Regions from separate parts of the Pseudoxanthomonas sp. JBR18 genome, predicted to be linked through region 2. Evidence: riboswitches for the same ligand, from Rfam matches in the RefSeq annotation. Region 2 holds a riboswitch; the other holds the start of a gene.
What was found. A riboswitch is a leader RNA that binds a small molecule or an ion and turns the genes downstream of it on or off. The one in region 2 is predicted to bind cobalamin.
Positions count from the first base shown of each region.

Region 1: another riboswitch for cobalamin. It lies ahead of btuB (TonB-dependent vitamin B12 receptor); the one in region 2 lies ahead of PJ250_RS06660 (ribonucleoside-diphosphate reductase subunit alpha).

Region 1 is NZ_CP116339.1:2,543,880-2,547,236, reverse strand. It holds gene queD (6-carboxytetrahydropterin synthase QueD) at 7-372, shown strand; gene PJ250_RS11380 (free L-methionine (R)-S-oxide reductase MsrC) at 781-1,266, shown strand; gene PJ250_RS11375 (TfoX/Sxy family protein) at 1,263-1,637, shown strand; cobalamin riboswitch at 1,662-1,893, shown strand; gene btuB (TonB-dependent vitamin B12 receptor) at 2,039-3,357, shown strand, end outside.
Region 2 is NZ_CP116339.1:1,459,708-1,463,064, reverse strand. It holds gene PJ250_RS06670 (sterol desaturase family protein) at 1-106, shown strand, start outside; gene PJ250_RS06665 (ZIP family metal transporter) at 133-1,050, opposite strand; cobalamin riboswitch at 1,269-1,493, shown strand; gene PJ250_RS06660 (ribonucleoside-diphosphate reductase subunit alpha) at 1,662-3,357, shown strand, end outside.

The DNA.
Region 1 (3,357 bases), 1.1 Mb from region 2:
GTCGCCATGGACATCTTCAAGGTCTTCACCCTGGAAGCCGCGCACCGGCTGCCCAACGTGCCCGAGGGCCACAAGTGCGCACGCCTGCACGGCCACTCCTTTCGCATCGAACTGCATCTGAGCGGCCCGCTGGACCCGCACACCGGCATGGTCATGGACTTCGCCGACGTCAAGGCGGCCTTCAAACCGCTCTACGACCGGCTGGACCACCACTACCTCAACGACATCCAAGGCCTGGAGAACCCGACCAGCGAGCGGATCGCCGAATGGATCTGGGACCACCTCAAGCCGGCCCTGCCGTTGCTGAGCCAGGTCGTGGTGCACGAAACCTGCACCGCCGGCAGCCGCTATCGCGGGCCCGCAGCGGGCTGACCGACGAAATTTCGTCACGTTCTTGACGTGATTTCGTCCTGCTGAAACGAAATTGAACCGTTCGTCGGTCATGCGCGCTAAGCGTGTTGCAATGCACCAGAACGCTCGATATGCTGCGTCGCAACATCGAGTCACCGGCCACTTCTTCGCCAGCGACACGATCCCGATTCAGCGCAGGCGTTTCGCGCCACGCACCCCAATTTGTGTGGGTCCCTCCCCCCGCACAAATCCCGGCCCGACAGGTCCCTCCCCCTGTCGGGCTTTTTTTATGCCCGCGCGGCTGTCCCCGGGCGCGCCGACGCCACCACGAGCGACCGCCTGCGCGTGTCCCGGGCGCCACCGCGCCACCGCGTTGATGCGCAACGCCAATGACAGTCCGAATCCAGAGGCGCGGCGTAGAATCGCGCCATGTCATTTGCCAGCCAGACCCTTTCGGGCACCAAGCCCGAGCAATACGCCCAGCTGCTGGAGCAGGCGCGCGGCCTGATGTACGGCGAAGCCGATCGCATCGCCAACGCGGCCAACCTCTCGGCCCTGCTCTTCAACGCGCTGCCCGACCTCAACTGGGCGGGCTTCTATTTCTTTGATGGCACCGAGCTGGTGGTCGGCCCGTTCCAGGGTCTGCCGGCCTGCGTGCGCATCGCCCTGGACAAGGGCGTGTGTGGCGCAGCCGCCAGCACCGGCCAGACCCAGCGCGTGCACGACGTGGAAGCCTTCCCCGGCCATATCGCCTGCGACGCGGCTTCGCGCTCGGAGCTCGTGGTGCCCCTGGTCAAGAAGGGCGCCCTGATCGGCGTGCTGGACATCGACAGCCCGCTGGTGGGCCGCTTCGACGAGGACGACCAACGCGGCATCGAAGCCATCGCCGCCGCCTGGGTCGAGGCCCTGGTATGAGCATCACGCAGCTGCGCAACATCGGGCCCAAGTCCGCCGCGTGGCTGCGCCAGGTTGGCCTGCGCAGTGAGGAAGACCTGCGCGCGGCCGGCGCGGTGGACGCCTTCATGCGGATCAAGCGCGCCGGCTTCCGCCCCAGCCTCAACCTGCTCTATTCCCTGGAAGGCGCGCTGCGCGGCTGCCAGTGGCAGGACGTGCCCGAGGCCCGGCGCCAGGAGATGGTGGCGCAGGTCGAGGAAGCCGCCGCGGCCCTGCCGCCCCCGCGCGGCCGCCCCGCCGCCGCGCCGGTCACCACCACCCAGGGCAGCGAAGAGGGCGACAGCGCGCCCACGTTCGACTTCCTCGACAGCCCCGGCGGACACGACGACTGAGGCCGGCCGGCCCGGGATCGCGTACAATCCGCGCCGCTTTCAGGTGACCTGCTGCGCGCACCGCGCCGCGGGTTGAAACGGGAAGCCGGTGAGCCCCATGGAGGGGACGATTCCGGCGCTGCCCCCGCAACGGTAAGCGAGCCATGCCAACGCATCGGCCACTGTGTGCCCTCGGGCGCACGGGAAGGCGCGACGGCGGAAGTCCAGCACTTCCAGCTCGCAAGCCCGGAGACCGGCCTGACAGCACGGGTCCCTTTGGGCCCACCACCGGTTGCGATGCGGAGGGCGTCGCGCGTACCGCGCGGCCTTCCCAGGCGCGTGCCGTCCGCCTGTCTTCCTTCGTGTGCAGCTCCTCCCCTGCTTTCCATGCGCGCGGGGCGCGCGACGGAGTACACGACACCATGCAGTACCGCTTGCTTTCCCTGGCCATCGCGCTGGGGCTTTCCGCCAATGCCGGCGCCCAGACCGCCGAGGCGGCCACCGATCTGGATCAGGTCACCGTGACCGGCACCCGCACCGAGGTCGCCGTGCAGGACAGCCTGGTTCCGATCCAGGTCATCTCCCGCGCCGAGATCGAGCGCAGCCAGGCGACCTCTCTGCCGGAACTGCTGGCCGGCCGCGCCGGCATCAACATCGCCAACCAGGGCGGACCGGGCAAGCTGACCAGTGTGTTCCTGCGCGGCACCGAATCGGACCACGTGCTGGTCCTGGTCGATGGCGTACGCATCGGCTCGGTCACCGCCGGGCTGGCCGCATTCCAGGACCTGCCGGTGGCGCAGATCGACCACATCGAGATCGTGCGCGGCCCGCGCTCGAGCCTGTACGGCTCCGAGGCCATCGGCGGCGTCATCCAGATCTTCACCCGTGACGGTGGCAAGGGCCTGACCACCTACGCCCAGGCCGGCTTCGGCACCCACGACCTGCGCAACCACAGCGCCGGCTTCAGCTACCGCGGCGATCGCGGCTGGCTGTCGGCCAACGCCGGCTACCAGGAAACCGACGGCATCAACGCCTGCCGCGGCACCGCCGGCAATGCCGAGGCCCCCTTCGGCGCTGGCTGCTATGCCGACGAGCCAGACCGCGACGGTTACAAGAACACCTCCTTCGGCTTGCGCGCCGGGTACAGCCTCACCGACACGCTGGCCCTGGAAGGCAACTTCCTCAACGCCGACAGCACCAACGAATACGACGGCAGCCTGTTTGGCGGCAACCTCGCCGACAACCTGCAGCGCGTGGCCGGCGGCAAGCTGACCTGGACGCCGTCGGAGGCGTTCAAGCTGACGGTGCAGGCCGGGCGCAACGACGACCAGGCCGACAATCACTACGTCGATGCCGGCACCGGGACGCGCACTTATGTCAGCACCTTCGACACGCGTCGCGACACCGCCTCGGCGCAGGCCGACTACCAGTTCGCCGAAGGCCAGACGATCACCCTCGGCGGCGACTGGCAGAACGACCAGGTCACCAGCACCACCGACTACGAGGTGGCCGACCGCGACAACACTGGCGTGTTCGCCGAGTACCAGGGCACCTTCGGCGCCCAGTCGCTGCAGGCCTCGGTGCGCAACGACGACAACGAGCAGTTCGGCTCGCACACCACCGGCAGCCTGGGCTATGGCTTCGGCTTCGGCGACGGGTTCAAGTTCACCGCCAGCGCCGGCACCGGCTTCAAGGCGCCCAACTTCAACGACCTGTACTACCCGGGCTTCAGCAACCCGGA
Region 2 (3,357 bases):
CCCGGTGCGGATCGCCTTCCACGCCTGGGTCGAGATGTTCGCCGACCTGCGCCGCGCGCGTTCGGTGCGGGAGGTATGGCTGACGGTCTTCGGGCCGCCGGGCTAGGGCATGCCCTGAAACCGGGGCGTTGATCAGCCCAGCCCGGTATCCATCACCATCATCAGGCAGAAGCCCAGGGTCAGGCCGACGGTGGCCCAGGTCTCGTGGCCATTGCGATGCGACTCGGGGATGACCTCGTGGCTGACCGCGAACAGCATTGCCCCGGCGGCGAAGGCCAGCCCCCAGGGCAGCAGCGTGGAGAACGCGCTGACCGCCAGCGCGGCGAGCACCGCGCCGACGGGCTCGACCAGGCCCGAGAGCATGCCGATCAGGACCGCCCGCCCGCGATGTACCCCGGCGGTGGCCAGCGACAGGGCGATCACCAGGCCCTCGGGAATGTCCTGCAGGGCGATGGCCAGGCTGAAGGTGTCCGCACCCTGCATGCCCGAGCCGGAGGCCACGCCCACGGCCATGCCCTCGGGGATGTTGTGCAGGGTGATGGCGAAGACGAACAGCATCACCTGCGGCGGCAGCCACTGGGCCAGCCGGCCGCTGACCTGGCGGGTGGTGCGGCCCTGCTGGTCCAGGTGCGCGTGCGGCACGGCGCGGTCCATCAGCAGCATCATGCCCACGCCCAGCACGATGCCGGCACTGATCACCGCCCCGGCGCCGATCCCGGCAAAGCCCTGGTCGCGTGCGGCGTCTAGCCCCGGCACGATCAGTGAGAACGCCGTGGCCGCCAGCATCACCCCGGCGCCGAAGCCCATCAGGCCGTCGGCCAGGCGCTGCGGCAGGCGGCGGATGCCCAACACGGGCAGGGCACCCAGGGCCGTGGCGGCGGCGCACATCAGGCCATCGCGCAGGGCTTGGCGCAGGCCAGCGTCCTCGTCCCAGCGCACCAGCACGGCCTGCACCGCCCATCCGGCCAGCAGCACCGCGACCAGCGCGAGCAGGAAGGGCGTGGCGCGACGCAGGGTCGAAGGGCCGCGCGGGAAGGCGTCGTCATGCATGGAAACAGGCGCTCTGGAAAGGGGCGGGGGCGCAGGGGCGCGCCGGGTGCCGTCGCCCGGGGGTGAGGTGCCTGACGACCATCAGGCACCGCGCGCCAAGGGCGCGTCAACCGCAGTCGTCTCCCGTAAAGACGCGCAAACCCGCGCCGGCATTGGTATTGGCCGCGTTCTCCCACAGGTTATCCACAATATTTGGCGTTGACGGGGTGAACCCACCCCACTATCTTGGGGTCGTCGGTTCCGGGGAACGCTACTCCCCGGATGAAAAGGGAAGCCGGTGCGGCCATGACGGCCCACTCCGGCACTGCCCCGCAGCGGTATTTGGGAACGACCCCGCCACACAGCACTGAGGCCTTTCGGCCTTGGGAAGCGGCGGATTAGGAGAAGGCCAGACGCCTTCGCGCCCATGAGTCCGAAGACCTGCCGACAAACCGCGCGCAAGCACATCGCGCGGTGCCGGCCGCGGAGTCTCCGAGGGGGAGATGGCTGGTGAAGCAGGCCCGACCACGCATGTTCGCGCGGTCGCGGGTTTTGCGACGCCGCCTTCCCATGCTCGAACCCCAACGCCGCTCCAAGCCTGTCGAGGGACGGGGGCGGGACGTGCACCACGCATGGAGACCACAACCGTGACCCAGACCGATGCCGCCGTGGCCGCGCGCCCGGCCGATGCCGCCTTTTCGCTGACTTCGCCGCCCACTGCCACGGTCATGCGCGTGACCAAGCGCAACGGCTCGGACGAGGCGGTGGACCTCAACAAGATCGTGCGCGCCATCCAGCGCTGCGCCGAAGGCCTGCACGCGGTGGACCCGATGCGCGTGGCCACCCGCACCATCTCCGGTTTGTACGATGGGGCCACCACCCAGGAGCTGGACGAGCTGTCCATCCGCACCGCCGCGCTGCTGATCGGCGAAGAGCCCGAGTACGGCCGCCTGGCCGCGCGCCTGCTGGCCAACTTCATCGGCAAGGAAGTCTCCGGGCAGGAAATCCATGCGTTTTCCCAGTCGATCGGCCGCGGCCACGAGGTCGGCCTGATCAACGACCGCCTGCTCGGCTTCGTGCAGACCAACGCGCGCAAGCTCAACGACGCGATCGATGCCAACCTGGACCGCGAGTTCGAGTACTTCGGCCTGCGCACCCTGTACGACCGCTACCTGCTGCGCCACCCGCATACCCGCAAGGTGATCGAGACCCCGCAGCAGTTCTTCCTGCGCATCGCCAGTGCGCTGAGCGAGGACGTGCCCGAGGCGCTGGCGCTTTACCAGCGCATGGGGCACCTGGACTACCTGCCGTCTTCGCCCACGCTGTTCAATTCCGGCACCACCCACGAGCAGCTGTCCAGCTGCTTCCTGCTGGATTCGCCGCGCGATTCGCTGGAATCGATCTACGCGCGCTACGGCGACATCGCCCAGCTGTCCAAGTTCTCCGGTGGCATCGGGGTGAGCTATAGCCGGGTACGCGCGCGCGGCTCGCTGATCAAGTCCACCAACGGCCATTCCAACGGCATCGTGCCGTGGCTCAAGACGCTGGATTCATCGGTGGCGGCGGTCAACCAGGGCGGCAAGCGCAAGGGTGCGGCTTGCGTGTACCTGGAGACCTGGCACGCGGACATCGAGGACTTCCTGGAGCTGCGCGACAACGCCGGTGACGACGCCCGCCGCACCCACAACCTCAACCTGGCCAACTGGGTGCCGGACCTGTTCATGGCCCGCGTGGAAGCCGACCAGCCGTGGTCGTTGTTCGATCCCAAGGTCACCCCGGAGCTGACCGACCTGTACGGCCAGGCCTTCGAGCAGGCCTACCTGCAGGCCGAGACCCAGGGCAAGGCGGTCAAGCAGGTGCCGGCGCGCAAGCTGTATGCGCGGATGATGCGCACCCTGGCCGAGACCGGCAACGGCTGGATGACCTTCAAGGACAAGTGCAACGCCGCGTCCAACCAGACCCTGCGCGCGGGCAACGTGATCCACCTGTCCAACCTGTGCACCGAGATCCTGGAGATCACCTCGGCCGAGGAGACCGCGGTGTGCAACCTGGGCTCGATCAACCTGGGGCGCCACTTCGACGAGTACGGCGACTTCGACTACGAGAAGCTGGCCGAGACCGTGCGCCTGGCCGTGCGCCAGCTGGACCGGGTGATCGATCTGAACTTCTACCCGATCGAGACCGCGCGCCGCGGCAACCTGCGCTGGCGCCCGGTCGGCCTGGGCTGCATGGGCCTGCAGGACGTGTTCTTCAAAAAGCGCCTGGCCTTCGACAGCGCCGAGGCCCGCGCGATCAGCAAGAAGATCGCCGAGACCATCTACTTCCACG